DNA from 2 places in the Thermanaeromonas sp. DSM 22490 genome. Region 2 is predicted to be linked to the other one. Evidence: riboswitches for the same ligand, from Rfam matches in the RefSeq annotation. Region 2 holds a riboswitch; the other holds the start of a gene.
The links. A riboswitch is a leader RNA that binds a small molecule or an ion and turns the genes downstream of it on or off. The one in region 2 is predicted to bind glycine.
Positions count from the first base shown of each region.

Region 1: linked by a shared signal. The riboswitch ahead of AC1BI1_RS06405 (GrdX family protein) and the one ahead of gcvT (glycine cleavage system aminomethyltransferase GcvT) in region 2 are both predicted to bind glycine.

Region 1 is NZ_JBJHHE010000007.1:7,005-22,057, reverse strand. It holds gene grdB (glycine reductase complex selenoprotein B) at 1-84, opposite strand, end outside; gene grdA (glycine/sarcosine/betaine reductase complex selenoprotein A) at 110-583, opposite strand; gene AC1BI1_RS06420 (glycine/sarcosine/betaine reductase component B subunit) at 610-1,896, opposite strand; gene AC1BI1_RS06415 (thioredoxin family protein) at 1,928-2,245, opposite strand; gene trxB (thioredoxin-disulfide reductase) at 2,319-3,542, opposite strand; gene AC1BI1_RS06405 (GrdX family protein) at 3,575-4,000, opposite strand; glycine riboswitch at 4,139-4,239, opposite strand; glycine riboswitch at 4,243-4,356, opposite strand; gene AC1BI1_RS06400 (helix-turn-helix domain-containing protein) at 4,512-4,820, shown strand; gene AC1BI1_RS06395 (ATP-binding protein) at 4,964-5,710, shown strand; gene cooS (anaerobic carbon-monoxide dehydrogenase catalytic subunit) at 6,257-8,185, shown strand; gene AC1BI1_RS06385 (4Fe-4S dicluster domain-containing protein) at 8,182-8,667, shown strand; gene hyfB (hydrogenase 4 subunit B) at 8,795-10,816, shown strand; gene AC1BI1_RS06375 (respiratory chain complex I subunit 1 family protein) at 10,829-11,770, shown strand; gene hyfE (hydrogenase 4 membrane subunit) at 11,794-12,441, shown strand; gene AC1BI1_RS06365 (hydrogenase 4 subunit F) at 12,451-13,932, shown strand; gene AC1BI1_RS06360 (hydrogenase 4 subunit D) at 13,934-15,053, shown strand, end outside.
Region 2 is NZ_JBJHHE010000004.1:156,039-171,091, reverse strand. It holds gene AC1BI1_RS04830 (GntR family transcriptional regulator) at 1-222, opposite strand, end outside; gene AC1BI1_RS04825 (hypothetical protein) at 215-406, shown strand; gene galT (galactose-1-phosphate uridylyltransferase) at 482-1,501, shown strand; gene glgA (glycogen synthase GlgA) at 1,504-2,967, shown strand; gene AC1BI1_RS04810 (carbohydrate-binding protein) at 3,084-3,467, opposite strand; gene AC1BI1_RS04805 (lipoate--protein ligase family protein) at 3,544-4,359, opposite strand; gene gcvPB (aminomethyl-transferring glycine dehydrogenase subunit GcvPB) at 4,414-5,874, opposite strand; gene gcvPA (aminomethyl-transferring glycine dehydrogenase subunit GcvPA) at 5,878-7,209, opposite strand; gene gcvH (glycine cleavage system protein GcvH) at 7,214-7,597, opposite strand; gene gcvT (glycine cleavage system aminomethyltransferase GcvT) at 7,612-8,724, opposite strand; glycine riboswitch at 8,798-8,875, opposite strand; glycine riboswitch at 8,879-9,004, opposite strand; gene sdaAA (L-serine ammonia-lyase, iron-sulfur-dependent, subunit alpha) at 9,102-9,983, opposite strand; gene sdaAB (L-serine ammonia-lyase, iron-sulfur-dependent subunit beta) at 9,970-10,626, opposite strand; gene arcC (carbamate kinase) at 10,636-11,580, opposite strand; gene hslO (Hsp33 family molecular chaperone HslO) at 11,752-12,639, opposite strand; gene AC1BI1_RS04760 (5'-deoxyadenosine deaminase) at 12,763-14,091, opposite strand; gene AC1BI1_RS04755 (xanthine dehydrogenase family protein molybdopterin-binding subunit) at 14,075-15,053, opposite strand, start outside.

The sequences.
Region 1 (15,053 bases), on a different contig from region 2:
AGGAATATCCGCTTTTTCCTCTCCGCCTATCTGGCCAAAAAACTGGTTCAGGTAATGGACTATGCGGACCTTCTTTTGCTCCACCCCTCGCTCCCCCTTTCCGGCTTCTCTAATACTTGCTATATTGTTCGCGGATGGACCTGACTTCGTTAACTATAGCCTCTACATCCAGCACCATTTCCATCATGCCCACCTGCTTCTCATATACTTCAGGATCAATGGCTTCTTTGACTTCAGGTTCCAATATATGGTACACTTGGAGCCCTAACTGGACTCCCGTCAATGGACCTGCAAACGCGGGATCTCCGTTAGTAACCGTCTCAGCTGTCAAGCCCGAAGCTTCGGCCTCGGCTCCGCCTAAAATCACAATAAGATCGGCTGGATTATACTTCTCAGCCACTTCTTTTACCCGCGCCTGATTCTCTAGGTCCATTGCGCCGGCTGCAGTTCAGACGAAACACTCGGTAGCGCTGAAGACGACTTCTCCGCCGGCGCTCCTGACGCACTCTTCTATGGCGGGACCCGGTATCCCGTCCCGGTCCCCCAGGACGATTACTTTTTTACCCTGAAAATCAACGGCCATGTTCCAAACACTCCTTTCACTTAAACTTAATATTGCCGGGCCGATAATTTACCAAAGCCCAATTCATTAGTAGAACCTGTTATGGCTTGTATTTCCACGGTTATGCTGCCATCTTCCTGGAGACTGCCCGCGAAGCCTCCCGCGATAACCTTGGCGGCCTCGGGAAATCCGATTACTTTCTCCATAGGCGGCAAAGTTATAATCTCGTTGGCATTCCCTGCCGTCACTACGGCATCAGCCTCCGGCGCTGCATCCGCCAAAGATTGGGAAGCCCCATCCCGTCCGGCATACTCATCGGTTATGAGCACGGTTTTGATGCCCTTCCGGGCGATCTTTACACAGTTCATGATCAGGTCAGTATCAGGGTTGCCAAAACCTTCTTCCGTTATGATGACGCCGTCAGCGCCTAAGAATTCCACGAGTTTGGCCGTGTAATTGGAGGACCGCTCCTTATCGGCCAGGGTGACGTTCTCGTTGGTTATTACCACGCCGATAAAGTTGAGGTCCTTACCATGGCGCTCGTACAAGTCCTCTATCACTGGGTTATTTTGGTGGTGATAGGTAGTATTCTTGTCACAGGCTGACACACAATTACCGCTCACAATAGCCCCATCCATGACTTCCGTGGGAGAGATCAGGGTAGGTAAAATCTTCTTGGCATCCACCCCGTACACCCAGGTATCGTGCAAAAGCCCCTGGCTCTGAAGCATATACACGTAAACCACTTTGGGCAAGCCCGGATATCGAGCTACCGCTTCAGGTAGCGGTAGGTATTCGTACTCTTTGACTACCTCAGGTTGTACCAATTTACCGGCCTCACCCAAGAATGCGGCTGCCTTCAGCCCGGCCAGGCGGACCGTAGCCTCGTGTTCGTGTGGCGGCAGCCCTTCCACGGGGTTGATGACCAGGACAACATTGCAGGTCTGGGAGAAGGGCGTATATTCGGCCCCGGGGCCGCTCATGTCTATAATGCCCTCCTGGAAGCCCACTATTCTGCCGCAGGTTACCACCGCAGCCCCCTTCAAGACATGGGTGCGGCCGGTTCCCACTGTTTCCACCTTGCTCACCGTGCCGGGAAATACACCGCCAGGCCCTTCCACTTTTACCCGGGGTTCAATCACATCCTTTACCGGCAAGATCCTGACACTGTCTCCCGGCCTGGCCAGCTCCACCCTCACTTCGGCGATGCGCTCGTCTTCCTTAATCTTGGCTATCAGTTCCTGCGCGTTTACATAAAGCACGCCATCTTTTATCTCCGTGGCCTGGCCGAACTGCACGTCCTTAATGGTTATATATCCCAGGGATAACTTCAAACCTCACACCTCCCCATGTGAAATTAGTCACTTACAGAAGTTCATTAATCTTTTCCTCGACTGCTTCCGGGGAAACCTCATCCGGGGTTAACAACGCAACTTTTTGGCCCCCCTTAAAGAAGCCCATGGCTGGAAGCCCTCGAACCCCTAAGGAAAGCGCCAGTCGCCTGTTGCCCTGAATATTGAGCTTGGCAAATTTTACTTTGTCCTTGTATTTGCCTTCTAGGGCCTCCATATCCGGCAGGAGCGCCATACACTTTTCGCAGTTGGGGCTCCAGAAATCTACTACCACCAGGCCCGAGGCTCCCAGCACTTCAGCCTCAAAATTATCCTTGTTGACTTCTAACATCTAAAACACCTCCTTCCACCTAATACGCTTTTTGCCTTCTAAGGGTGATTTTCCAGGGCCTGCGAAACAAGTTTTAGGAGATAAAAGGTGATATAGCTTTCTCCATGGCGTCCACTTCAAACTCTTTAATCTGGGCCACCACTTCCCCCTGCTTTAAGAGCAGCACAGCAGGAACTTTGTCTATACCGTAACGCCTGGCCACCCTGGTGTTACGGTAAGTGTCTATTTTTGTTACCTTAATCCTGTCCCCCAGCTTTTCTTGGAGTTTCTCCACCTTGGCCATTACCGGCAGGCTGGCCTCCACCATGGGGCTCCAGAAGGCCAGCAAGACGGGTTTATCAGGCCGCAATACTTCTAGGCGGAAAAATTCCTCTTCCCGGATATATTTTTCCGCCGCCATGGCCGCGATGGCTCCATCGGCCGCGGCCGTCACTACCTGGCGCAAGAATTTTTCCCGGCAGTCCCCGGCAGCATATACTCCTTCCACCGAAGTCTCCATAATCTCGTTGGTCCTAATGTAACCGCGGGCATCCATTTCTATCTTGCCCTGCAAGAAAGAGGTATTAGGAACCGTTCCCACGAAGAAGAATATGCCGTCAGCGGGCAACTCTTCCAGTTCGCCTGTTTTGATATTCTTTATTACTACCGCAGTGACAGCTTCATCGCCCTTTATTTCTTCCACCACTGAATTCCACTTAAATTTAAGCTTGGGATTGGCAAAAGCCCTCTCCTGGATGACTTTAGTGGCGTCCAGGATCCCCTCATCGTGAATGACAACTAAAGTTACTTCCGCGGCAAAATTAGTAAGGTAAATAGCCTCTTCCACGGCCGCATCGCCGTTGCCCACCACCACTACGCTGGCATCGGTATAAAAGTCGGCGTCACAGGTGGCACAATAAGATACACCCCTGCCGCGGAACTCCCTCTCTCCTTTAATCCCTAGTACCCGAGGCTCAGCACCGGAAGCAATAATTACCGCTTTAGCCAGGTAGGTATCTTGCTTTTGGGTTTTTATTACCTTCTCGTAACCGCGGAAATCGACTTCCGTCACTTCGTCTCTTATAATCTCACAGCCGAAGTGCCGGGCATGCTCGGCCATCCTGTCCGTAAGCTCCGCTCCTCCGGCGCTCAAAGTGCCGGGCCAGTTTTCAATGGTCTTGGTGCTGGCGATCTGCCCGCCGTGGCGCGCTTTTTCTAAAATAACCGTTTTGAGCCGCGCCCTGGAGGCGTACAAACCCGCAGTCAGTCCGGCCGGCCCGCCACCTATTATAAGTACATCAACTTCCCTGGTGCTCACCTCTATCCACTCCTTCCTTAACTTTCTTTACCTTACATAAAATTGGTAACTTCCACTCCTCCGGCCAGATCGGAAAGCTCTATTGTTTGGCTTATTAATTCCCAGTCCAGCAGGCGAAAATGAGCCAGGGTATGAACGTCGTAATCCGACCGGCTACCAACCTCCCTTTGCCTCTTCTCCAGCATGTCTATAGCCCTTTCCATAAGGGTGATGGATTTGGTATCTAAGATGCCCGACCTGGGTCGGGGTTCCAGCAAAGCCAGGCTACGATACGGGTTTTGCCAGGGTTTAAGGCTGCCCATTAGAGGATGGCTCAGCAAAAGGCAGCCTTGATAGATGAGTTTACGCGCTTCTTTAAAGACCTGGAGCGTCCCTCCCGGTACCAACAGCAAGCGCCCTTGACTAAACTTTATATCGGGATTATTGGTCACCACCCAGGTCTGTCCGTAGCCGCTCATGATAAGTTTATTTTTCCCTCCCCCGCCTTAAACTAACAACCTTTATAACCTTCGTTATCCGGGTTCTCATCCGAAAGCCTTCGCACCTGCTAGGAGCATAACAAAAGAGGCTATCCACCCTTAGTTAGGGTGAATAGCCTCTGTCCTTCCACCTGAGAGAATAGGCGCTAACGCGCCTTACCCCTTGGGTGTTCCCCCTGAAATACGGTAAGTGCATTCAGCGGGGAAGCTCTCCAGAGATGCGTCCGAGAGCAGTGCTTTTGCCTGAGAGTTTGGGCTTGGGGCCCTCACCGCAGGCCCTCGCCTTGCTCCTTCGGCGCCCGGTCAAACACCCGGGTCTCTCCTGCTCTCCTCAACCGCCAACCCTTATTTAGTTTTACTTTATTTTTGTTCTTGTTTTCACTAGTATTATATTCTACATGGCATTAAATTCTCCTTCTAACAATCTAAAAAATTTTTACCCTCTCTACCCTCACCGTGGCCTATCGGTGAATAATCAATTGGTCAGGCTATGCAAAGGAGGTGGAACGCGTCGCCGGGCAACGTCCGGGAATTGGAAAATGTCCTGGAGAGGGCTGTCATCTTGGCTGAAGACCAGGAAATCCATCCCCATCACCTCGCCATAGGTTATCCGGGCAAAAAGAAAGGGGTAAGGGATATCTCCCCCCTTTATAAAGTACGGATAGAAGCGGAAAAGGAGGCCATCATCCAGGCCCTAGAAGCTTTTGGAGGAGAAAAAACACGGGCCGCCAAGGCCTTAGGCCTCTCCCGCCAGGCCCTTTATGCTAAAATGTCCCGCTATGGCCTGCTTAAAAAATAATGTCAACTCTTTTTAACGTGTAAAACCCAATTGACATTGGGGTTGTTAGGCCGCCTAGCGCTGGCGGCCTTTTTCTTTTGGCACGCTTTTTGCTAATGAAAATAAACGATAACCAGGAGAAGTTGAACAGAGGAGGCGTGCCAGTGAAACTGGCTATTTCCGGGAAGGGCGGCGTCGGCAAAACAACCATCGCCGCAGGTTTAATCAGGTGCTTTGCCCAGCGAGGTTACCAGGTATATGCCGTCGATGCCGATCCTGATACCAGCCTGGGAATGGTCCTGGGTCTTCCTGAGGAAAGGCTTGGTACCCTGAAACCTATTGTTGATATGCGAGAGTTGATTGTCGAACGCACCGGCGGTAGCGGGGCCTTCTTTTCTTTAAACCCGGAAGTAGATAGCCTGCTGGAGGATTACACCATCAGAAGCGGTAATATCCTTTTTTTGAAAATGGGGGCCATAAAACCGGGGGGTTCCACATGCTATTGCCGGGAAAATGCCGTCTTAAATGCTATGGTTAATTCCCTCGTCTTAAAACGCCGGGAAATGGTGGTTTTAGATATGGGTGCCGGCATTGAACACCTTACCCGGGGTACGGCCCGGGGGGTAGATCTTATGCTTATTGTTACCGAACCCACCCTGGTGAGTATCCAAACTGCCCGGGTCGTCCAAAAACTGGCCGCAGAACTTGGTATTGCACGAATCAAATTTGTGGGCAATAAATTGCGTCAACCCAGGGATGAAGAATTTATCCTTAGCCACCTGCCGCCAGGTGACGTTATTGGTCTGATCCCCTTCCAAACGGAAATTTTAGACCAGGCTGCCGGTTTTATCGGTGAGCAGTCTTTTACGGCAGCAGGTATCGCCGAGCTGGCTACTAGGTTGCTGAGCTAACTAGATGTTGCCCGGGCATATGCCGGAGAACCGGAGTTCTCCGCAAAGATAGCCGTGGCATTAATTAAGGAAGTAAAAACCAAGGAGGTTAAGTAATATGCCCAGGGACCGTGATATTACCACCACTATATCACCCCTTACAGGCCCACCCCCTTTTCTTAACCCTCCCCTAAAAGGCCAACGATATTCATGTCTTCATTTCCCAACTGGGTGACCGGCCCCATAGCGGGCCAGAGTGTGCCCTGGCGTGGGGGAAAAACTTACATAGTTTAAATATCCTGGCTTTCATACCGGGTTACAGCATATCTAAAAGCTTTGCAAGGAGGTCGGGTTAACTAAATGATATTCAATAATAAAAACCCTCCGCTTCTTGGGCGGACAAAGACAAAACCTAGCTTAGAGCCGGAAAAACGGATGCTGGAGGTAGGGGTTTGCGCCATAAGCGATTGGGAAGGCCAGATAGGATGTCTGGCTGTAACTTAAAACCAGCACTAATGCTTAAAAGCTTGCGGCGTTGCCGCATATTCTTCAAGGAGGTTGATGCTGATGGCTAACCCGTGTAAGGTTTCTTTGGATCCGGCTGTTTGCGAGATGGTAGAAAAGGCCAGGCGCGTGAAGGTGGAGACGGTCTGGGACCGCTACCAGGCTATGCTCCCCCAGTGCGGTTTTGGTGAAACCGGGCTGTGCTGCCGGCACTGCCTGCAGGGACCCTGCCGCATTGATCCCTTCGGCGGCGAGCCCAAGATCGGCATCTGCGGGGCTACTGCGGACGTCATTGTAGCCCGGGGCCTCGATCGCGCCATAGCGTCCGGGGCGGCATCCCACTCCGGCCACGCTAGACATTTAGCCCACACCCTGAAGATGGCGGCCAAGGGCAAGGCACGTGACTATACTATTAAGGACAGGGCCAAGCTGCGCTCTGTGGCTGCGCGCCTCGGCATCCCCACCGAGGGGAGAAGTATCGCCGAGATCGCTTTGGACGTGGCGGAGGCGGCCTTGGCGGACTTTCACGAGAAAGAGACGCCGGTCATGTGGGCAGCCACCACGGTGACTAAGAAGCGGGCCAAACTCCTTTCGGAACGAGGTTTGCTCCCCAAGGGTATAGACTACGAGGTATCCGATATCATGCACCGTACTCATTACGGCGCGGACGCAGACCCCATGAACCTTCTTGTGGGCGGTCTGCGCTGCGGCTTGGCGGACCTGGCCGGCTGCTATATGGGCACTGACCTGTCCGACATCCTCTTCGGTACTCCCCAGCCAGTGGTGACCGAGGCCAATATGGGTGTGCTGAAGGCCGATGCTGTCAACGTGGCAGTACACGGCCATAACCCGGTCCTTTCCGATGTGATCGTGGCAGTGGCCAAGGAGATGGAGGCCGAGGCCAAGGCAGCCGGCGCCTCTGGCGTGAATGTGGTGGGTATCTGCTGTACCGGCAACGAGGTGATGATGCGGCATGGCATTCCGGCCTGCACCCATTCGGTGAGCCAGGAGATGGCGCTGATCACCGGCGCGCTGGATGCCGTGGTGGTGGATTACCAATGCATTATGCCCTCCCTGGCTACGGTGGCCGAATGCATGGGCACTAAGCTCATCACTACCATGGAGATCACCAAGATCCCCGGTGCCATCCACATCGACTTTTCAGAGGAGACGGCCGGGGAGAACGCCCGGGAGATTATCCGCCTGGCCATCGAGACCTTCTCCCGTCGCCGGGGTAAGCCGGTAGATATACCGCAATATAAGACCAAGGTGGTGGCGGGCTTCTCCGTGGAAGCCATTCTGAAAGCCCTGGCCAAGCTAAACGCCGAGGATCCTTTGAAACCCCTGATCGACCAGATCGCCTCCGGCAATATACGAGGAGTCTGCCTCTTCGCCGGGTGCAACAACGTTAAGGTTCCGCAGGACCAGAACTTCACCGCCATAGCACGTAGGCTTCTTAAAGAGAACGTACTGGTCCTGGCTACCGGATGCGGGGCGGGGGCACTTATGCGCCACGGATTCATGGATCCGGCCAACGTAGGCGAGCTCTGCGGAGAAGGCTTAAAGACGGTCCTGACAGCCATCGGCGAGGCCAACGGCCTGGGTGGACCTCTGCCGGCGGTGCTCCACGTAGGCTCCTGCGTAGACAACTCGCGGGCGGTGGCCTTGGCCGTGGCGGTGGCCGACCGGCTGGGCGTGGACACGGATCAGCTCCCGGTGGTGGCTTCGGCTGCTGAGGCGGTGGCGGAGAAGGCTATCTCCATCGGCACTTACGCTGTGGCCATAGGCTTGCCCACCCACGTCGGGGTCATGTTGCCTGTCGTAGGCAGCTCCCTGGTCACCAAGGTGCTGACGGAGAAAGTCAAGGAGTTGACCGGTGGTTACTTCATCGTGGATCCCGATCCCGAGTCCGCGGCCAAAAAGCTCCTGGCGGCCATCGATGAGCGCCGGGCTGGTCTGGGGCTCAGCGTTCCGGGAGGTGGGCGTAGATGATACGTAAGGAGATCTTCGTCCGTTATGAACGGTGTATGGGCTGCCATTCCTGTGAGCTGGCGTGCGCCGTGAGCCACACCGCGGCCCGAGACTTGTTTGGGGCTCTCTTGGGGGGCGAAAGGCCACAGAAGCGCATCTACGTGGACCAGGTAGGCCGGGTGAAAGCCCCAGCCGTCTGCCGGCAATGTGAAGATGCCCCTTGTGTGGCTGTCTGTATGACGGGCGCGATGCACAGCCGGGAGGATGGCGTTAACGTGGTTGACTTGCCCCAGTGCATCGGTTGCTGGATGTGTGCCATGGCCTGCCCCTTCGGTGCGGTGGGCCGGGGCGAGGGCAAGGCCATAAAGTGCGACCGGGAGTGCCTGGATGAGGAGGGTGTGCCGGCCTGCGTTCGAGCCTGCCCCACCGGGGCCCTGGTCTTTAAGACTGTGGAGGAGTTTGAGGCCGAACGGCGCCTGGCGGCCATCGCTTCACTGAAATAGCGGTTTTCGGGTAAGGGCGGGTGGGTAAGGCCATACCCTCCGCCCTCTCGTCCCAAAGTTGAAAAAGCTCAAAAGAAGGGCTGCTACTAATGTGGTGTCTATTTTGAGGGGCGGGAGGTAAAGCTTAATGATCGTTCAGCAGCTATTTCTTCTCTCCATTCTCCTGTATATCGCCGGAGCAGTTGCCTCCCTGGCGCTGAATAGAGCCGGTAAAATGGCCAACTATGCTTCAGGAATAAGCGCCTTTGCGGCAGCGATCGCCGGGATGGCTTCGGCCATCCCGGTCTTCGCTCGTGGAACGGGCTTCACCGTGGAAGCGGTGGGGGTTATACCTTTTGCGCGCTTTATTATCCAGGTCGATATTTTTTCTGCCTTTATGGTGCTGGTCATTTCGCTGCTGGCGGCCGCTACAGCTATTTACTCCCTTTCTTACCAGGAAGAGTATATCGGGAGGGGCGCTGGAGTACTGGGCTTTTTGAATAACATTTTCCTTGCCTCCATGGTCCTGGTAGTTACCAGCGGCAACGCCTTCTATTTTCTTATTTTTTGGGAGCTAATGACCCTGGCTTCTTGTTTTTTGGTTAGTTTTGAACAAGAAAGCAAAGAGGCTGTCGATGCGGGTTTTCTCTATTTCCTGGTGGCCCACGCGGGGACAGCCATGATTATGCTTTCGTTTTTCATATTCTTTCTTTACACGGGTAGCTTTGATTTCGCCTCCTTCCGTAGCGCGAACTTTTCGCCGGTGACCAAGAATTTGGCTTTCTTACTGGCCTTCTTCGGATTCGGGGCCAAGGCCGGTATTATTCCCCTCCACATCTGGTTACCACGGGCTCACCCTGCGGCTCCTTCCAACGTTTCCGCCCTCCTGTCGGGTGTGATGATTAAAACCGCTATCTACGGCGTCCTCAGGGTTAGTGTGGATTTCCTGGGTTCTTCCGTCTGGTGGTGGGGGCTTACGGTCCTGGCCTTCGGGGCAATTTCGGCTGTTCTGGGTGTCCTTTACGCTATAAGTGAAAATGATCTCAAGCGTCTGTTGGCCTATTCCAGTATCGAGAATGTGGGAATCATCCTGATGGGCGCCGGTGTGGGCATGATGGGCGTTGCCAGCGGACAGCCCGTTTTGGGAGTGCTCGGCATCCTGGCGGGGCTCTATCACCTCATAAACCATGCCGTTTTCAAGGGCCTTCTGTTCCTCGGGGCAGGTTCGGTAATCTATCGCCTCCACACGAAAAACATGGAGGAGTTGGGCGGGTTAGCCAGGCAAATGCCGTGGACGGGATTCACTTTTCTGACCGGTGCTTTAGGCATCTCAGCTATCCCTCCTCTCAACGGCTTTGTCAGTGAATGGTTTATCTACCAATCGTTGTTCATGGCGAGCACCAGCAGCATCCTGGCGATTAAAGTGTTGTCACCCCTTTTTGCGGTTGTGCTGGCCCTGACGGGGGCGCTAGCGGCGATGTGCTTTGTAAAAGCCTATGGGGTTACTTTTAGCGGTCCTTTCCGTAGCAATCACGCAGAGGAGGCCAGGGAAGTCCCAGTACCGATGCTTACTGGGATGGCGTTTCTGGCGGCTGGCTGCATTGGCCTCGGGCTGGGCGCACCGGTTGTTGCTCCTTATATGGGTAAGGTAGCCTCAGCGTTGCTGGGCACCTCTCCAGTACGGGTAAGTGACGGCTTGCTGGTATTTCCGGCCAGCAGCTCGCAGGCCATGCTCTCTACACCCCTCATTGCCCTTCTCCTCGTGGGGCTTGTCACCCTACCCCTGTTAATTGTTGCGCTTCAAGGCGGGATGCAGGCCGGGCGGCGTGTGGACTCTGAGCCGTGGGCATGCGGGTATAAGTATTCGCCCCGGATGGTGTACGCCTCTTCTGCCTTTGCCCAGCCATTGCGCGTGCTTTTCCGCTTTATCTATTGGCTCAGGACTACCCTCGAGGGGCCGGGTTACGCCATTGCGTCGTATTCCAAGGGAGCAATGGCCTACGTCGCCCGCATGGAGTCGATGTGGGAAGATTATATCTACCGTCCCCTGGCCCGTGGTACGGTCCATCTGGGCAAACGGGTGCAAGCCCTCCAGATGGGCAATGTCCGGCTATACTGCGTTTATATCATTGTAACGCTCGTAGCTTTGCTGATAGCCACGGTCAGATAGGAGGAGAAAAAGATGGCCGGTAATAAGTTACTCCTCATCGGCCTGGTGCAGGCCTTGTTCGTCCTGCTGGTGGCGCCTCTTTTTACGGGCTTTTCCCGCACTTTAAGGGCGAAACTACACTCCAGGAAAGGCCCCGGTATTTTACAGAACTACCGGGATATCTTTAAACTCATAAAGAGGCAAGAGGTGGTACCTGCCCAGGCTAGCTGGGTCTTCCGGTTTACCCCTTATATAGTGATGGCCACTACCCTGCTCATGGCTATGATAATCCCGATTTTAATTCTGCAGTCACCCCTGGGGATGGCTGGTGATCTCATCGCTGTCGTCTACCTGCTCGCTGTGGTCCGTTTCTTCTTTACCCTTGCCGGGCTGGATTCGGGGAGCGTATTCGCCGGGATAGGGGCCAGCCGGGAGATGGCCCTGGCCGTTCTAGTGGAGCCCACTATTATCCTAGTGCTGTTCGTGGTGGCCCTTCTCGCCGGGTCGACCGATTTAGGAACCATTAGCCAGAAGGTGGCGGCCGGTGAGATATCCTATTATAGCCCGGCAGTCTGGCTGGGGATGGCCGCCTTTGCTATCGCCACCTTTATTGAAACCGGTAAGCTCCCTTTTGACCTGGCGGAAGCCGAACAGGAGATTCAGGAGGGACCTCTTACGGAATATTCCGGGCGCTCCCTGGCTATCCTCAAGTGGAGTTTATATATGAAGCAAGTTGTGGTTATCTCGCTGTTTCTAGCCGTTTTCTTCCCCTTTGGGAGCGCGGCGGTGGTTAGTACTTCCTCCCTTTTGGTATCCGTGGCTACTTTCCTGCTGAAGGTGGCCGGCTTTTACGTCATCGCGGCGCTGCTGGAAAACGGCATGGCCAGATTGCTCCTTTTTAAGACCCCCGCAGTAACCTGGGTGGCCTTCGGAATAGCCTTGCTGTCCTTCGTTTTCTACCTGGCCAATGTTTAATAGATGTGGGAGGGGTAAGAATAGTGTCCGGCACTAGCGTAGTCAACGCTTTAGCGGTGCTGCTCATCCTGACCTCCATGCTGGTGGTGGAAACCCGGAAGCTCCGGACGGCGGCGTACATGTACAGCATCCAGTCCCTGGTCCTGGTGGCGATTTTTCTATCCCTAGCCGTATTTATGGAAGCAGAACCGCTGTATATTTGGTCCCTTAGTGCGCTTTTCACCAAGACCTTCCTGGTGCCCTATCTCCTCATCAGGACCCTCAAAAAGGTAGGGATTAAGGAGGAGGGGCTGGCACCGGAGACAAGTTCGTCTGTTTTTCTTGCTGTGTGCCTGGTGGCTTTATCCTTCGCGGTAGTAGAACCTTTTCATATGCAAGCGGTACTGAAGTTGAGGGTGGCCTTGGCCGTTTCTATAGCTCATTTTCTACTGGGCTTGCTCTGTATACTTGTTAGAAGAAATGCCCTCAAGCAGATATTGGGCTATTGCCTTATGGAGAACGGGTCGCATTTGACCCTGGCCATCATGGCCTACAACGCCCCTGAAACCGTGGAGATCGGTATCCTGACTGACGCCATCTTTGCCGTGCTGATCATGACAATTATTGCCAGACGCCTCTTCAAAGATTTCGGCACCCTGGACACCGATAAGCTCACACTACTAAAGGGTTAGGTGATAGAAATGGGGGAGAATATTTTATTCTACTTGCCAGCGGTACCGCTGGGAACAGCGCTGTTGGCTTTCGGGATAAGGTCCCGCCGTGTGGTAGAGGTCGTGCACTTTGCCGGGATCAGTATCGTGGCTTTTCTCTCCTTGCTGCTGGTGCAAGATGTCCTTAACGGACAAACGATCTTTGCCCTTGGGGGAATGCTCTACGCCGATAGCCTGACCGCGATCTTGGTTCTTATTATCGGCGTAGTGGGGTTTCTGAACGGCTTTTACTCTATAGGATATATGCGATATGACCTAGATCATGGGGAAGTAGATGAGAGGGGCGTCTGCTCCTATTACGGTTTTTACCATATACTTTCGTTCACCATGGTTCTTTCTGCCCTATCCAACAATATTGCCCTTATGTGGGTGGCGGTGGAGGCAACCACGTTAGGTTCAGCTTTCCTGGTAGGGTTCTATAAATATAAGACTTCGGCGGAAGCTGCCTGGAAGTATGTCCTGATCTGCAGCGTTGGTCTGGCCTTTGCCCTGTACGGGACCATCCTGACCTACTCCAATGCCTTTGCCATGGTGCAGGATGTTCACAGGGCGATGCTATGGACTGAGTTAGTAAGGATGGCCCGAGGTCTCGACCCGCAGGTGATGAAACTGGCCTTTGTGTTCATTTTGATCGGTTTCGGGACCAAGGTGGGCCTAGCTCCTATGCACACGTGGTTGCCTGATACTTACAGCGAATCCCCGAGCCCGGTTAGCGCCCTGTTGTCGGGTGTACTGATGAAGTGTGCGCTATTTGCGATAGTAAAATATTATACCATTGCCTTGCAGGCCGTCGGCCAGGAGTTCCCGCAGACCCTGCTCCTCATTTTTGGCCTTTTGTCTGTGGGTGTCTCGGCTTTTTTCATCCTGGTGCAGAACGATATCCAAAGGAAACTGGCTTACAGTAGTGTTGAACATGTAGGCATCATTGCCACCGGCCTGGGCGCAGGAGGTCCGCTGGGAATATTTGCCGCGCTCTTTCACGCCGTAAACGATAGTATTACTAAATCCCTTCTGTTTTGCACGGTAGGCAATGTGACTCTCAAGTATGGTACCAGGGATTCCCAGAAGATTAGCGGTATGTTCAAGGTAGCCCCCGCTACTGCCTTTATGTTCGCGACCGGGCTTCTGGCTGTGGTCGGTTCACCGCCTTTTAACGTTTTCATAAGCGAGTTTATGACCCTGACGGCTGGCCTGCAAGCTGGGTATTTCTGGCCGATGATACTCTTTCTTATCTTGCTGGTCATCGTCTTTGTCGCCTTTTTTATCCTGATAAGCGAGACGGTTCTCGGATCCCCTCCGGAAGATCTACCTCGGGGTGATGTAAACTGGCTGACCTTGTTGCCTCTGGGGATCCTGTTTGTACTTATGGCCGGGCTGGGGATATATTTACCTGCTCCGTTAAATAGATTGCTGCAGAGCGCAGTGAGCGTTGTCCTGGGAGGGGCGATATAGAATGGTTTGGTATGCGCTGGGAAGCATCTTGCTGCCAGTATGGGGAAGTTTCCTTGTGCCATTTTTACCGGAGCGACACGTGAAAAAGGTAGCTCAGTTTTTCTCCTTCCTGGCTTTTGTCAGCGGTTTGCTTCTGCTGTTTGCTTTTGCTGTCGACCGCACAAGTTTTACCCGGGAACTAGTGACTATAGGCGGTATCACCTACTATGGTGTAACTATAGATACCCTCAGCGTTTTGGTCAACTTCATGGTAGTTTTCATCGGCTGGCTGATCTGCACCTACTCGTCCGGGTACATGAGCCCTAACAACAGAGAGCATCCGATTAAAGAAGGGATTCCCAGGTTTTATGCCCTCATGCTGCTTTTTATCGGCTCTATGGCAGGCGTGGTCTTCTCTTCCACACTCCTCGGGCTCCTATTCTTCTTTGAAATGACCGGTCTCTGCTCGTGGGGTTTGATCGGATTTTATGGAGATCAAAAATCCCGAAGGTCCGCGCTCTGGGCGATTGTACTCACTCACACCGCCGCGCTGGGACTCTATGTGGCTACGGCCTATCTTTATGTAAAGACCGGTAGCTTCTCGGTGACCGCCCTTAACAAATTAACAGACGCCGGAAAAACCCTGGCCTTTATCGGAATCCTGATCGCCTGCTGGGGCAAGTCCGCTCAGCTTCCTTTTCATCCTTGGCTCCCCCGGGCGATGGTGGCGCCGACCCCCGTAAGCGCCTATTTGCATGCCGCTTCCATGGTTAAGGTTGGGGTCTACATCTTTGCCCGAACCGTCTTGGCAGCGGGGGCGGTTCCCCAGGTGATCGGCCTGATCGGGGCCATCATGGCAACAGTCACCATGATATACGGTTTTGTCATGTACTTCCCGCAAGATGATATGAAGCGACTGCTCGCCTACTCTACGATCACCCAACTCTCTTACATTTTCCTGGCCCTCTCCCTTTCTATCTATGGTTCCAAGATGGCCTTAAATGGTGCGGTGGCCCACATCTTTAACCACGCTTTTGCTAAGGGCCTGTTCTTCTTGGTTGCCGGTGCGCTGTCCTATACAACTGGTACCCGCCAGCTCTCGATTCTAAAGGGGATTCTAAATAAAATTCCGGTGGCGGGTT
Region 2 (15,053 bases):
GACAAAAGTGCCTTTCCCTCTTTCCGTCCGAATGAGGCCAGCCTTGGCCAGGTGGCTCAGGCTGCGACGGACGGTCATGCGGCTTAACCCATATTTTTCGCTCAGTTCCGCTTCGGAAGGCAAGGCATCGCCGGGGCGATATTGCCCTGACCTAATCTGGCGTTCCAAGATTTGCGCTAGCTGGTAGTAAGGAGGCACAAAGGAGCTTTTATCTATGGCCATTGAGTTAACCCTCCTCACTCAGGTGGATACGGCCAGCAGTTGCCATATTTATATTTCGAACCAGACCCCACCCTTTTATAAAGTTAGAACTTCGGAAATGGTCAACAGCCGATGGCTCCATGTAGGCTTTGCCGTCTATACAGCTATTCTACTTTTATTTGATATTTCCTGCTGCAGGTTTTAATCTTCTTCTTGTATAAACTGCCCCTTAAAGAAGTAACCTAGACACAGACTGTATTTTAGCGGAGGTTACTATTTCATGCCCGAACTGCGTCACGATCCCATTGCCCAGCGGTGGGTTATCATCGCTACGGAACGGGCTAAGCGCCCTTCAGATCTCGTTCGCTCTAAAGAAGAATCTGAAGAGCTAGGGGCTAAAAGTAAAGATAATTGTCCTTTTTGTCCAGGTCATGAGAAGGAAACGCCGCCCGAAGTCTTTGCTCTCCGCCTACCCGGTACGGAAGCGGATACTCCCGGCTGGCAAGTGCGGGTAGTACCCAATAAATTCGCTGCGCTGGTCCCGGAGGGCAATGGGGAGGAGGAGACAGCCGGCCTGTATCGCAGGCGGGAGGGCATAGGGGTACATGAGGTCATTATCGAGGGGCCCGATCATGACCTCGAACTCCCTGCCTATAAGCCCGAGCACGCCGTACAGGTTTTTAAGACCTGGCGCCAGCGTTACCTGCAACATGCCCGGGACGAACGCCTGGCTTACGTCCAGATCTTTAAAAACTATGGTACCGAAGCCGGGGCTTCCCTGCAACATCCCCATAGCCAACTCATCGCCACACCTTTAATTCCGACGGCCGTCCGGGAAGAAATAAGGCGGGCGGAAGAGTATCTGGAGAAAAAGGAAAGCTGTATTTATTGTGATATGCTGGAAGCAGAGTTAAATCAGGGAGCACGGGTGGTAGCCTTCAATAAACATTTTCTGGCTTTCTGTCCCTTTGCCTCCCGTTTTCCTTTTGAAACCTGGATTTTTCCGCGTCAACATCAGCCTAGCTTTGGAGATATAACGGACCAACAGCTGGAAGATTTGGCCTCCATATTGCAGGACCTGCTGGATAGGCTTCACAAGTCCCTGGATAACCCTCCCTTTAACCTGGTTTTACGCACAGCTCCTCTGCATGAGGCAACTCCTGCTTACCACTGGCACTTGCAGCTTTTACCCCGTTTAACTACTGTGGCCGGTTTCGAATGGGGAACCGATATATATATTAATCCCACTCCACCGGAGCACGCCGCCCAGTTTTTAAATGCAGTTACCAAGGAGGATTAGGAATGGCTGAGCGTCTTAACATTCTCTTCGTTTCGCCGGAAGTAGCTCCCCTGGCTAAAACAGGTGGCCTGGCCGATGTAGCCGGTAGCCTCCCGAAAGCTTTAGCCCAGCGCGGCCATGACGTACGAGTAGTTATGCCGCGCTACCGCCAGATCAAGGACGTGACCTATCTCACCGACCTCCCGGTAGAGATGGATGGCAGCCTGGAGACAGCCATAATCCGCCGGGCGACCCTCTCAGGTACAGCCGCAGTACCCGTTTACCTTATTGATAACTATAAGTATTTTTACCGGGATGGTATGTACGGTTACCCTGACGATGATGCTCGCTTTAATTTTTTCTGTAAGGCGGTCCTGTCCCTGTTGCCCTGGGTGGATTTTCGCCCGGATATAATCCATTGTAATGACTGGCAGACAGGGCCTATCCCCCTCTTCCTCAAAGTAAAGCATGAGGATAACCCCTTTTACCTCCGCACAGCTACCATCTTTACCATCCACAATCTGCAGTATCAGGGCCATTTCCCGCGGGAAACCTTGAGGCTCATGGCCCTGGGCGACGAATTCTTCGTCCCCGAACGCCTGGAGTTTTATGGCAAAGTTAATTTCATGAAGGCCGGCCTCCTTTATGCTGATCTCCTTAACACTGTAAGCAAAAAATATGCCCTGGAGATCCAGACCCCTGAATTGGGAGAGGGGCTGGACGGCCTGTTAAGGAAAAGGGCAGCCGACCTGCGGGGCATTTTAAACGGTATCGACTACGAAGAGTTCAACCCAGCCACGGATCCGCGTATTGCGGTTAACTATGATGCTTCTAGCCCGGAGCGCAAAAAAGAAAACAAGAAGGCTCTGCAGCAGGAGCTGGAATTGCCAGTAGTGGATGTGCCTCTGCTAGCTTTGATTTCTCGCCTAGTAAACCAAAAGGGTCTCGACCTCCTGGCTGCCATACTGGATCCCCTATTGCAGCAGGATGTTCAACTGATCCTGCTGGGGAGCGGCGATGATTATTATCAGCAACTTTTTTCCCAGTATAAAGTAAAATACCGCCGGAAAATGGCGGTCAAAATAGGGTTTGACCCGGACCTGGCCCAGCGCATCTATGCGGGTGCTGATATTTTTCTTATGCCCTCGCGCTTTGAACCCTGCGGCCTGAGCCAGATGATAAGCCTGCGCTACGGTACAGTGCCTGTAGTGCGCTCCACCGGAGGCCTGGAGGATACCATCTTCGATTTCCACCAGCACCCAGATAAGGCCAATGGCTTTTCTTTCTATGAGTATACCCCCCAGGCCTTTCTTGAAACCATCAACCGCGCCTTAAACGTCTACCGGACCCAGCCTCAGGAATGGCGCCAGCTGGTGGAACGGGGCATGCTGGCAGACTTCTCTTGGTCTGCCTCCGCCGCCCAGTACGAAAAAATGTACCGGGAAGCCTTAGATAAACGCCAAGCCGCCCAAATTAAAGTGGGGTAACAGCGTCCGCAAGTCAAGATATGCTCGCAAAAAGAACTGAAGATAGCCAAACAAGAGCGGGGATAGGGCCCCGATTTCCTGGACCCCACCCCCGCTTCTTTTTAAGCACCTTTCTATTAAGCCCGTTCGCCGTTGTGAATTATAAAACTCCAATTGAGGCCGTTGTTGTTGTCCCAATTGTTGGCGCTGTCTTTAAAGCAAAAGTTGAGCCGGTCGTAATCCTCCGATACGCGTATGTTCTTAACCCAGCCGTACCCGGTGCGCTCCATGGGATGATCGTAAATGTCCTGCCAGTTATGGGGGTCGCCATATCCTGTGCGCATCCAGACCTGATCGGCGCCGCACTGGGACAGCAGTCCATAGTACAAAATTGTTACTTCACTTCCGGCAGTTATGGGCACCGGATCGACCACTACTCCTCCGGGATATTCTGCTGCCCGCATTTGCTCCAGTCTAGTGCGGTCTTCATTAACAAAACGGCTGCGGCCTCTATCACCCATTTATTTTACCTCCCCAAAAAGCAAGGAATCTTCTGCCCTATAGCATTCCCCGGAGAGGAAAAAGCTATGCTGGCAGCTAGCGGCGCCTGTTCCACTCTTCGCTGGCATATTTCTGCCGCAATTCTGCTGCCAGAATCTTTTCTTCTGGTGTAAGTTCGCCCGGGACGAGCTGGATATCATAGATTTCGGCGAAGGCTTTAATTATAGCTTCTTTAACTTCCACCGGAGCCACTGGGCGACCTAAAATCTCTTCCAGGCCGCAGGCCTGCTGATAAAATTTTTCTTTAAGTTTTTTCCTCCTTTCGGGCGAGGAAAATTTTAATACCGCGAACAAATCCTCTACATTTTGTTTTAATACAATGGAACCGTGCTGGAGCACAGCGCCGCCTTTCCTGGTCTGGGCACTGCCGATTAGCTTGCGCCCCTCTACAGTAATCTCGTACCAGGAAGGGGCATCAAAACAGGCGGCACTGCTGTGCTCACCGGTGCTTTTTTTGCCGGAAGCAATCTCCACCTCGGCGCCCAGGCGCTTAAGTCCCTGGGCCAGGACCCGGGCAATCCGCAAGTAAGAAGGTAAAACGCCCCCATCCACTAGGGGGTGATCTTCTACTACCACCAGGCTATAAGTTACTTCCCGGTCATGGAGCACCGCCCGCCCCCCTGTCAAACGCCGTACCAGGCCTAGCCCCCTTTCCTGGAGGGCACCCAAATCGATTTCCTTCTCGACTGACTGGGCATAGCCCAAGGAGATGGTCGGCGGGTCCCAGCCGTAGAAGCGCACGGTAGGGGGCGCGTTGCCCGCACGATGTTGTTGCAAGATAGCTTCATCTATAGCCATATTGGTAGGCCCGTCAGCTATTCCTGTATCCAGAAGGCGCCACATCTCTGCCATGGCTTTAGTATCACCCAATTTATATTTCGACTAGGACGGCCAGGATTTCCTGCTTTATTTTTTCTGCCACTTAAGGATAGGATTGCGGGCGGCACCTGCTTCATCTAGCCGCCGCACCGGTGTACTATGGGGCGCATTGTGCAAGAGTTCCGGCTTGCTTACTGCTTCTTCAGCAATGGCAATCAAAGCCCTAGCAAAGGCGTCCAGCACCTCTTTAGGCTCAGTTTCGGTAGGTTCGATCATCATGGCTTCCGGGACAATAAGGGGGAAGTAAATGGTAGGGGCATGGAAGCCGTAATCTAAAAGCCGCTTGGCTATGTCCAAGGTGCGCACTCCCGCCTCTTTTATTTTGGGGCCAGGGTTGATCACAAATTCATGTTTACAGATGCGGTCATAGGGTACGTTGAAGTGGGGGCGCAGGAGGCTGAGCAAATAATTGGCGTTAAGAACGGCCTGCTCGCTGACCTCTTTTAAGCCCTTGGGTCCCAGAGTGCGGATATAGGTATAGGCTTTTACCATAACGCCAAAATTGCCGTAGAAAGCCTTCATCTGCCCTATGCTTTGAGGACGGTCGTAGTCTAGGTAGTACTGCCCTTTAGTTGCATCGAAACTGACCACAGGTACAGGTAAGAAGGGGGCCAGGTGCTCTTTTACCCCGACCGGACCGCTGCCGGGCCCGCCTCCACCATGGGGGGTGGAAAAGGTTTTATGCAGGTTAAGGTGCACTACATCAAAGCCCATATCCCCCGGCCGGGTAATACCCATAACGGCATTGAGGTTGGCCCCATCGTAGTAGAGCAGGCCGCCGGCTTTATGCACCATTTCAGCCATAGTTATAATATCACTTTCAAAAAGACCCAAGGTGTTGGGATTGGTGAGCATGAGGGCTGCGGTATCCGGCCCTAAAGCCTTTCGCAAGGCTTCTAGGTCCACCAGCCCCTGGTCGTTGGAGGGTATTTGGACCACTTCCAGGCCAGCCATGGCAGCGCTGGCCGGATTGGTCCCGTGGGCCGAATCCGGTACCAGCACCTTCTTCCGCTGGGTCTCGCCGCGGCTCCGGTGGTACGCAGCAATGATAAGTAATCCCGCCAGTTCGCCATGGGCTCCGGCCGCCGGCTGCAGCGTCACGGCGTCCATACCGGTAATTTCGGCCAGATACTTTTGTAAGTGATACATAAGCTCCAGCGACCCCTGGGCTGCCTCCCGCGGCACACAGGGGTGCAAATCGGTGAAGCCGGGCAAGCTGGCTACCACTTCATTGACCTTGGGGTTGTATTTCATAGTGCAGGAACCCAAGGGATAAAAGCCGGTATCCACCCCGTAGTTTTTGCTGGAAAGGTGGGTGAAATGGCGCACTACTTCTATTTCGCTTAATTCGGGTAGCTCAGCGTCTTTCCGCCGGCGGTAAGCCTCCGGCAGGTGGTTTTCTACTTCTCCTGGCACATCTAGCGGCGGAAAGACATAGCCTTTCCGGCCGGGAGCTCCCAGTTCCCAGAGAAGCGGTTCTACTGCCACTGTTTACAACCCCCTCATTACTTCTACTAAGCGGTCTATTTCCGACCGCGTCCGCACCTCAGTGACACAGAAAAGCATGGCTCCTTCCAATTCCGGGTAAAAGCGTCCCAGGTCAAAGCCACCCGCTATACCGGCGCGCATCAGGCGGTCAGCTACTTGGGAAGGAGCTTGGGAGGCGCGGATGGCAAATTCATGGAAGAAGGGCCCGTTGAAGACCGGCTTTATCCCTTTTATTTTTAGGAGTTGTTCAAAAGCGTAATGCGCTTTAAGCAAGCACTGGCGGGCCACTTCTTTAAGCCCTTCCTTGCCCAGGCAGGAAAGGTATATGGTAGCCGCTAGGGCGCAAAGGGCTTCGTTAGAACAAATATTGGAAGTAGCTTTCTCCCGCCTTATATGTTGCTCTCTGGCCTGGAGGGTAAGGACAAAGGCTCTGCGGCCTTCTACATCAACTGTCTGGCCTACAATCCGTCCCGGCAGGCGTCGCACAAACTTCTCCTTAGCGGCCATAAAGCCTAAATAAGGCCCGCCAAAGTTCAAAGGATTGCCCAGGCTCTGGCCTTCGCCCACCGCCAGGTCAGCGTCATATTCTCCGGGCGGCGCCAATATGCCTAAGGAGATGGGATTTACCACTGCTATGAAAAGGGCCCCCACCTTATGAGCCAGTTCACTGGCTTCGGTCATAGGCTCCAGCTGCCCCACAAAATTTGGCTGTTGAAGGATGACGCCGGCTACGTCCCGGTCAGCTATTCTCGCCAGTTCCTCTAGGGAAGTCCGGCCGTCCTCCCAGGGAATCTCTACTAGCTCAATTCCCTGGCCACGGGTATAAGTGTGGAGAACGGCGCGGTACTGGGGGTTAAGTCCGCGGGAGAACAGAATCTTCTGGCGCCTGGTAGCTCCGCAGGCCACCAGGGCTGCCTCGGCCGTAGCCGTAGCGCCATCGTAGTGAGAGGCATTAGCTACGTCTAAACCTGTTAGGGCACAAATGAGGGACTGGAATTCAAATATGGCCTGGAGGGTGCCCTGGCTCACCTCCGGTTGGTAAGGAGTATAAGCTGTGTAAAATTCGGAACGAGACAGTAAAGCAGGTACCACACTGGGTATGTGGTGTTCGTATGCTCCTGCGCCCAGAAAGGAAATCAAATCGGTCCGGTTCCTGCCGGCCAGTTCCTGGAGATGGCGTAAGACTTCTGCTTCAGCTAAAGGCTCAGGTAAGTCCAGTTCCCGTTTAAGTTTCACTTCCTCCGGAATATCCGCAAACAGGTCTTCTATCCCTTCCACGCCGCAGGCTTTAAGCATTTCTTCCCTTTGGGCTGAGGTGGTGGGAATATAAGTCATAACTTTATTCCTCCTCAAGCAACTTCTGATAGGCTTCAGCACCCAGTAAACTTGCTATTTCTGAAGGGTCCGCCAGTTCCACTTCAATCATCCAGCCCTTACCGTAAGGATCTTGGTTAATCTTCTGCGGTTCCTCCAACAGTTCTTCGTTGACAGCTACTACTCTGCCGGAAACCGGCATATAAACATCGGAGGCAGATTTAACCGATTCCACTACGCCAAAACTATCGCCCGCACTAAATTCGTCCCCCACCTGGGGGAGTTCCACAAATACAATGTCACCTAGCGATTGCTGGGCGTAATCAGTAATGCCGATTCTACAGCGGTTGCCCTTTAGTTGCAGCCATTCATGCTCTTTAGTGTAAAATAAGCCCTCAGGAATAATCATGGTAATGACCCTCCTTATTTTTTCTTCCGGCTGTAGAAGGGTAATGATACTACCCGTGCCGGGTGTTCCCGTCCCCGGATAATTACACTTAAGCTTTCTCCTACCTGGCCATAAGTTTTTTCTACCAGGGCCAGGGCGACATTCTGGCCCAAAGCAGGGGCGAAGGATCCGGAAGTAATGCGCCCCACCTCCCGGCCAGCTGTGCTCACCGGATAGTCGGGCCGGGGAATGTTCCGGTCCAGCATTATAAGGCCAATAAGGTGGCGCGGAGGCCCATCTTCTTTTTGCTGTTTTAAAATTTCACTACCGTTAAATTCCCCTTTTTCCGTGCGCACAAAGCGCCCCAGGCCGGCCTCTATGGGGGTGATTTCCGGGCTCAGCTCATGCCCGTAAAGGGGCATAGCCGCCTCCAGGCGCAAAACGTCGCGCGCTCCTAAACCGCAAGGTTTCAAGCCCTTATCCCGCCCTGCTTCCAGCAACTCCCGCCAAATTTTGGGTCCCTCTGCCGGGTCCATATAGAGCTCGAAGCCGTCTTCTCCCGTATAACCGGTGCGGGAGATAAGGCAAAAGACTCCTCGCACCTTGCCATAAGTCCAGCGATAGTACCCCAGGTCCTGAAGATTAATATCAGTTAGCGGCTGCAATATGGGTGCTGCTTCCGGGCCCTGTAAAGCCAGCTGCAGCGTGGCCGGGGAAGCATCGGTGATGACCACATCGGCGTTCAATTCCTTAGCATTATTCTGTACCCATTCTAAGTCCTTAAGAGTATTGGCAGCATTGACTACCAAGAGAAATTTCTCCTCTTCCAGGCGGTAAACCAAAATGTCATCTACGGTACCGCCGTCTTGATAGCACATGGGGCTGTAAATAACCTTATCTCCCTGGGCCAGGGAAGCATCATTAGTGATCAAATGCTGGACCAGGCGGAAGGCATCCGGCCCTTTTATCTCAATCTCTCCCATGTGGGAAACGTCAAAGAGCCCGGCTTGGGTTCTTACTGCCCGGTGTTCCTCCAGTATACTCGTATATTGCAGGGGCATAATCCAGCCCCCGAATTCCACCATTCGGGCACCTGCTGATATATGCTCCTCATAAAGGGGTGTCTTCTTCCCGGTTTCTGTACCCATAATCTCACCTCAACAAATATAGTATGGCCGGAAAAAATTAAGAGGCCCATACCGTTATTAAAACGGTGTGAGCCTCTGTCTGCTTACCTGAGAGATTAGGCTTCAAAGCCTTACCCCTTTGGTGTCTCCCGTAAGGGAGAACTCTCCAGAGCCGCGTCCAGGAGTAGTACTTTTGCCTGAGAGTTTCCCCCGTGCTGCCACCCACAGCCGGGCTTGCTCCTTCGGCGCCCCTACCCTGTCTTTCTCTTTTGTCAGGAGGGGTCTCTTCTACTCCCTTCCTTCGCCCTATATGAAGTTGTAATTAACTCATGGGCTAATAAATTAATTCGACATTTACGACCTATTATCCTTCTTGTATGAAAATTTTTTTATAATTATCATCCCATCAGATCGCGCATTAAAGAACGTGCAGTGGGACAAGCGGCCACGCCACCCTCCCCCGTTTCTCGTAATGAAGGTGGGAGACTGCGACCTACTTGGACCATAGCGGCTACTACTTCATCTAACGGAATATATGAGGGCAAACCGGCCAGGGCCATATCCGCAGCCGCCAGGGCATGGGCTGCCCCTATAGCATTGCGTTTCACACAGGGTATTTCTACCAGGCCGCCCACCGGATCGCAGACCAATCCCAGCCAGCCCTTCAGGGCAATAGCTGCTGCGTCTATAGCCTGGCGCGGCTGGCCACCGGCCACCTCTACGGCTGCAGCGGCGGCCATGGCGCTGGCCACACCGCATTCTGCCTGGCAGCCGAGGGCCGCACCGGAGAGAGAAGCCTGTTTGCCTATAACTATACCTATGCCAGCAGCCGTAAAAAGGCCATCTACCAGAACTTCATCCTTCCAGCCTTTTTCTGCCTGCAAGGCCAGAAGGACCCCAGGCAGGATGCCACAGGAACCGGCCGTAGGTGCAGCAACTATACGCCCCATGCAGGCGTTGACTTCGGCCACAGCCATGGCCAGGGCAATAGCCCGTCCGGTAGTGCCACCCGATAGACTTTCCCCCTTTTCCCGCGCAGCTTCTAGCAGCCTGGCTCCTCCACCTATCAGGCCGCTGGGGGATCGCATATCCTCTGTCAGTCCCCTTTGAGCAGCGGCCCGCATTATCTCTAACCTTTCCATCATCTTCTGCCTGATGGAAGCTTCATCCTGCCCGCTTAAACTCGCCTGGTATTGTATTACCACCTGGAACAGGGGCAGGTTTTTCCCTTCTGCCTCGGCTAAGAGTTCAGATGCTCTTTTCCAGCTACACAGGGTCAATACGAATCACCCGCTCCATTACCGGCCAGGCCCGCAGGCCAGCGATTATTTCTTCCGGAATACTATCATCCGTCTCCAACACCATTAAAGCCCGCTGGCCCAGGCCTTCCCGGGAAACCCGCATGCTGGCAATATTGATACTTTGGCCGGCCAGCAAAGCGGTTACTGCGGCTATAATTCCGGGCTGATCTTTATAGGCAGCCACCAGGGTGGGCAATTCACCGGTGACTTCCACCGGAAATTGGTCGATCTTGGTGACCACCACCTGGGCACCTCCTAAAGAGGAACCCATTACCTCTACCTTGCGGGAACTACCTTTTAAGATGAGAAGTGCTGAATTGGGATGTACCTCGCCCAAATCTTTTTCTTTAAAACTAATTTTAAGCCCCTTGTCCCGGGCCAGGTCTAAAGCCTGGCGTACCCGTTCGTCGTCTACGTTCAAGCCTAGCAAACCTGCCACCAGAGCCCTGTCCGTACCATGCCCCCGGTAAGTGCGGGCGAAGGACCCGTGGAGGAAAATATCTGCTTCTAGGGGTTCTTCGCTTAAGATAGCCCGGGCTAGCCGGCCGATGCGCACCGCTCCGGCTGTATGGGAACTGGAAGGGCCTATCATAACAGGGCCGATAACCTGGAAAACATCCATGGTTTATCCCTACCCGGCTACAATGGCTGTACCAGACTTGCCTGCCACGGCAGCAGCCGCTTTACTTAAAGATCCGATAATAGCCTTTTCGCCGCCCGCCTCTACAAAGCTGATGGCAGCTTCGATCTTGGGACCCATGCTTCCCGGTGGGAATTGGCCTTCCGCCAGATATTTTTTAGCTTCCGCCACTGTCAGCTGCGAAACTGCCCTCTGGGTGGGTTTGCCGAAATCCAGATAGACCTGTTCCACTTCAGTTAACAGGAATAAAACCTCTGCTCCGACTTCGCTGGCCAAAAGGCGCGCCGCCCGGTCCTTATCGATTACCGCCTCTACACCCCAAAGGCTCCCGTCGGGCCGGCGGACAACCGGTATGCCTCCTCCTCCGGCGGCCACTACAATAATACCTGCTTGAACCAGGGCCTTGATAGCCTCTTTTTCAATTATTTCTAAGGGCTGGGGAGAAGGTACTACTCGCCGCCAGCCGCGATGGCTATCCTCCACTACCTTATATCCTTTTTCGGCTGCCAGTTTGCGCGCTTCCTCCTCAGTATAAAAGGGTCCAATGGGTTTGGTGGGATTTTGAAAAGCCGGATCTGCCGGATCTACCACTACCTGAGTGACCAGGGATACTACTGGCACCTTTAACCCTATGCGTTGCAATTCGTATCCTAAGGATTGTTGAATCATATAACCAATAGAAGCCTGGGTATCAGATACCAGGACGTCTAAGGGCATGGCAGGTACTACATCCTTGGCTAGCTCATTCTTTATGAGTATGCTTCCCACTTGGGGCCCGTTGCCGTGGGTAATTACCAGGCGGTAACCCTCGCGTACTAAATCTACTACCTGCCGGCAAGTGTCCTGAATATTGGCTTTCTGCTCTTGATAGGTGCCTTTCTGGCCAGGGCGGACGATGGCGTTGCCTCCAAAGGCCAATACTACTGTTTTGGCCATCCTGCTCACTCCTGTTAAGTCCGTTTTATTTTTCACTATATATATTCAATGTAATTTAGATTAGTCCTGCTTCATTTTAAAATATTTTTTTAGCTAAAATAAAAAACGGGTCTTTATAAACCCGTCCTTCCATATATAATGTAATCTCTTAACTAATTACTCAACCTACTTCTAGTCTTCTTTAGCCGAACGGCTTAACTCCAGTAATTTCGCTACCTCTTCCCGGTTAAACCAGTAAGTCCGGTTGCAAAAGGCGCACTTGGCCTCCGCCCCGCCCTGTTCCGCCAGGAGCTGCTCCAATTCTTTAGGTCCTAAAGCCAAGAGGATTTCTCGCAGCCGGTCGCGGGAACAGTCGCAGGCAAACTTAAGGGGCTGGCGTTCGTGTATTTTAAAGGAAAAGCCTCTTAAAAGGAGGGCCAGAATATCTTCCGGTGTATAGCCCAGGGAGATAAGCCGGCTGACAGCTCCCGCCTCTTTAATATTCTTTTCCAGAGCCTCGGCCAGCTCATTGCTGGCGCCAGGCAAGAGCTGCAGAAGGTATCCGCCTGCAGCCTCCACCTTGCCTTCGGGCTCTACTAGTACTCCCAAGCCCACAGCCGAAGGCTTCTGCTCCGAAGCAGTAAAATAATAGGCCAAATCCTCGCCGATCTCCCCGGAGACCAGCTCTACGCTGCCCACATAAGGCTCTTTTAATCCTAAATCCTTAATAATATAAAGTGAACCTTTACCGACTGCTCTGCCTACGTCTAACTTGCCCTTGGCCTTTAACGGTAAATCTACTTGGGGTTCAGCCACATATCCTTTGACTGTACCTGGTCTGGCCGTGGCCACAATGCTACCTAAAGGTCCATCTCCTTCTATACGCAAAGTCAGGCGATGCCCATCTTTAAGACTAGCTGCCATAAGGGCGGCCCCGGTCAGGACGCGCCCTAGGGCTGCCGTAGCCACAGGCGAAGTATTATGCAGGGTTCTGGCTTCCTCTACCAGGTCGGAGGTCCGCGCCACTAAGGCGAATATTTGGCCTTCTTCGGCGGTAGCTCGCACCAGATAATCGTTCATAGCGCTCTAACCACTTTAACCAACCAGATTTCGGGGGGGCAACTGGCGGTGTCGCCCAAGAATAGCTGCTATTTTCAGGATACGGAATAAAGGTATGCAAGTCAATCCCTATCGGGGCCTGAGTTATCCTTCCAAACCCGCCCGACGCCGGACGCGGCGCAGAGCCAGGTTGCACTGGCGCCGGAGTTCTTCCGCGTCTACGGTGAGAAGCTGCCCGTCAGCTACCACCGGCTTGCCGTCCACTATAGTCCAGGTGACGTCGCTGCCGCGGGTTTCATAGACCAGTAGGCTATATATATCTACGGTATCCACCGGCGTCTGGTGCAGGCCGCGCAGGTCAACTATAACCACATCGGCCTTTTTGCCCACTTCCAGGCTCCCTATTTCTTGTTCTAGGCCTAAAGCTCGCGCCCCTCCCAGGGTGGCCATCTCCACGACCTGCCAGGCAGGCATGGCCGTGGGACCATGGAGGGGTTTTTGGATTAAAGCTGCCAGGTGCATTTCCTTGAACATGTCCAGGTTGTTGTTGGCCGGCGCTCCATCCGCCCCTAGGGTAATATTCACACCTCGGCTCATGAGCTCCGGCACCGGAGCGACACCGGATCCGAGCTTCAGGTTACACGAGGGGCAGTGGGCCACCTGGGTTCCGGTAGTAGCCAAGATTTCCTTTTCCGTCTCGTTCAGCCAGATACAATGGGCCAATACCACGTGGGGGCCTGTCAATCCCAGCTCATGCAAATAGGTAACATTGCGCTTGCCCGTCAGCTCTTCCACCAAGCGCACTTCATCCCGGTTTTCCGAGGCATGGGTATGGACGAGTACCCCGTAACGGCGGGCTAGTTCCCCTACTTCCCGCATAAGTTTATCTGAGCAGGAAAGGACAAAACGTGGCGCAAAGGCATAGCGCAAACGCCCCCCGGCCGCTCCGTGCCACTTCCGGCATAGTTCCTCGCTCTCGGCCAGGGAATCCTCGGTATCCTCACGCAAGGAAGGCGGGACGCCTTCCCCCGCATCCATCATAACTTTGCCGAAGGTACAGCGGATACCGCTTTCTTCTATCCCTTTGACGGCCGCCTCGGTATGGTGTACCGTCTCCATATCCAGAATGGTGGTGGTACCGCTTAAGAGCATTTCTGCGCAGCCCAGGAGGGCGGAGTAATAGATAGATTCCTCATCGTGGGCGCCCTCCAGCGGCCAGATGCGCTTTTTCAGCCAGTCCAGCAGGGCCAGGTCATCGGCCTGACCGCGAAAAAGAGTCTGGCAAAGATGGACATGAGTCTGCACTAAGCCGGGAATAACAGCCTGGCCGGAAGCATCAATCACGGTATCGGCGGTTTCCGGTGTCTCGCCTACAGCCGCAATGCGGTCCTTTTCTATATAGAGGTTACCGTTTAAGATACGGCGTTCCCTATCCATAGTAACCAGTATACCGTTCTTAATGAGAATGCTCATTTTGGTCCTCCTTAGCTTTTAAAGCCTTAAGCACTCGTTCCGGTGTAGCTGGTAGTTCGGTTAAGCGCACGCCAGTGGCGTTATAAATAGCGTTGATGATGGCCGGAGCAGTAGGTAAAGTAGCAGGCTCGCCTACCCCTTTAGCCCCATAGGGTCCGGTGGGCTCCGGGTCTTCTATGATAATGGCCTCTACCTCGGGCACATCCAGGCTGGTGGGAATAAGGTAGTTGCTAAAGGAAGGATTGTAGATCTGGCCTTGGCTTAAGACTACTTCTTCCATTAAAGCCAACCCCACACCCATGGCCACGCCTCCGCCAATCTGGCCTATAACAGCCCCTTTATTTATAGCCCGGCCCACATCGTGAGCTGCTATCACTTTTAAGACTTTTACCTCACCGGTAGCAGTATCCACTTCTACTTCGGCAATCTGTACCCCGAAGGAATAGGGCCAGTAAGGAGCTCCCTGGCCATTCTCATCGAGTTTGGTAGTATGGGCCGTAAAAGTCCCTTCCCCTACCAGCCGGACCCCTGCCAGCCGCGCCCGGGCTGCCGCCGTCGCGATGTCTATTCTTTTTTCAGGGTAACCCAGCACACTGATATACCCATCGGCCGCCTTAAGACCCATAATGGTATTGACACCCAGTTCGCGGGCTACAAACTCCAGGAGCTTATCGGCCGCCTGGCGGCTGGCCAGACGCACGGCGTTGCCGGAGACATAAGTCTGGCGCGTAGCTGCTGTGGTCCCGGCGTCCGGGGTGGCATCGGTATCCGCCGCCACTACTGTGACTTTTTCCAGGGGTACACCTATTTCCTGGGCGGCAATTTGGGCCAGAATGGTGCTGGACCCCTGGCCGCAGTCAGCGGCACCAGTCCGTACGGTAACCGAGCCATCATCATGGATTTCCACCAGTGCCGTGGATACATCCGGGAATCCATTGCCGTAACCTATACCGTAGAAGGTA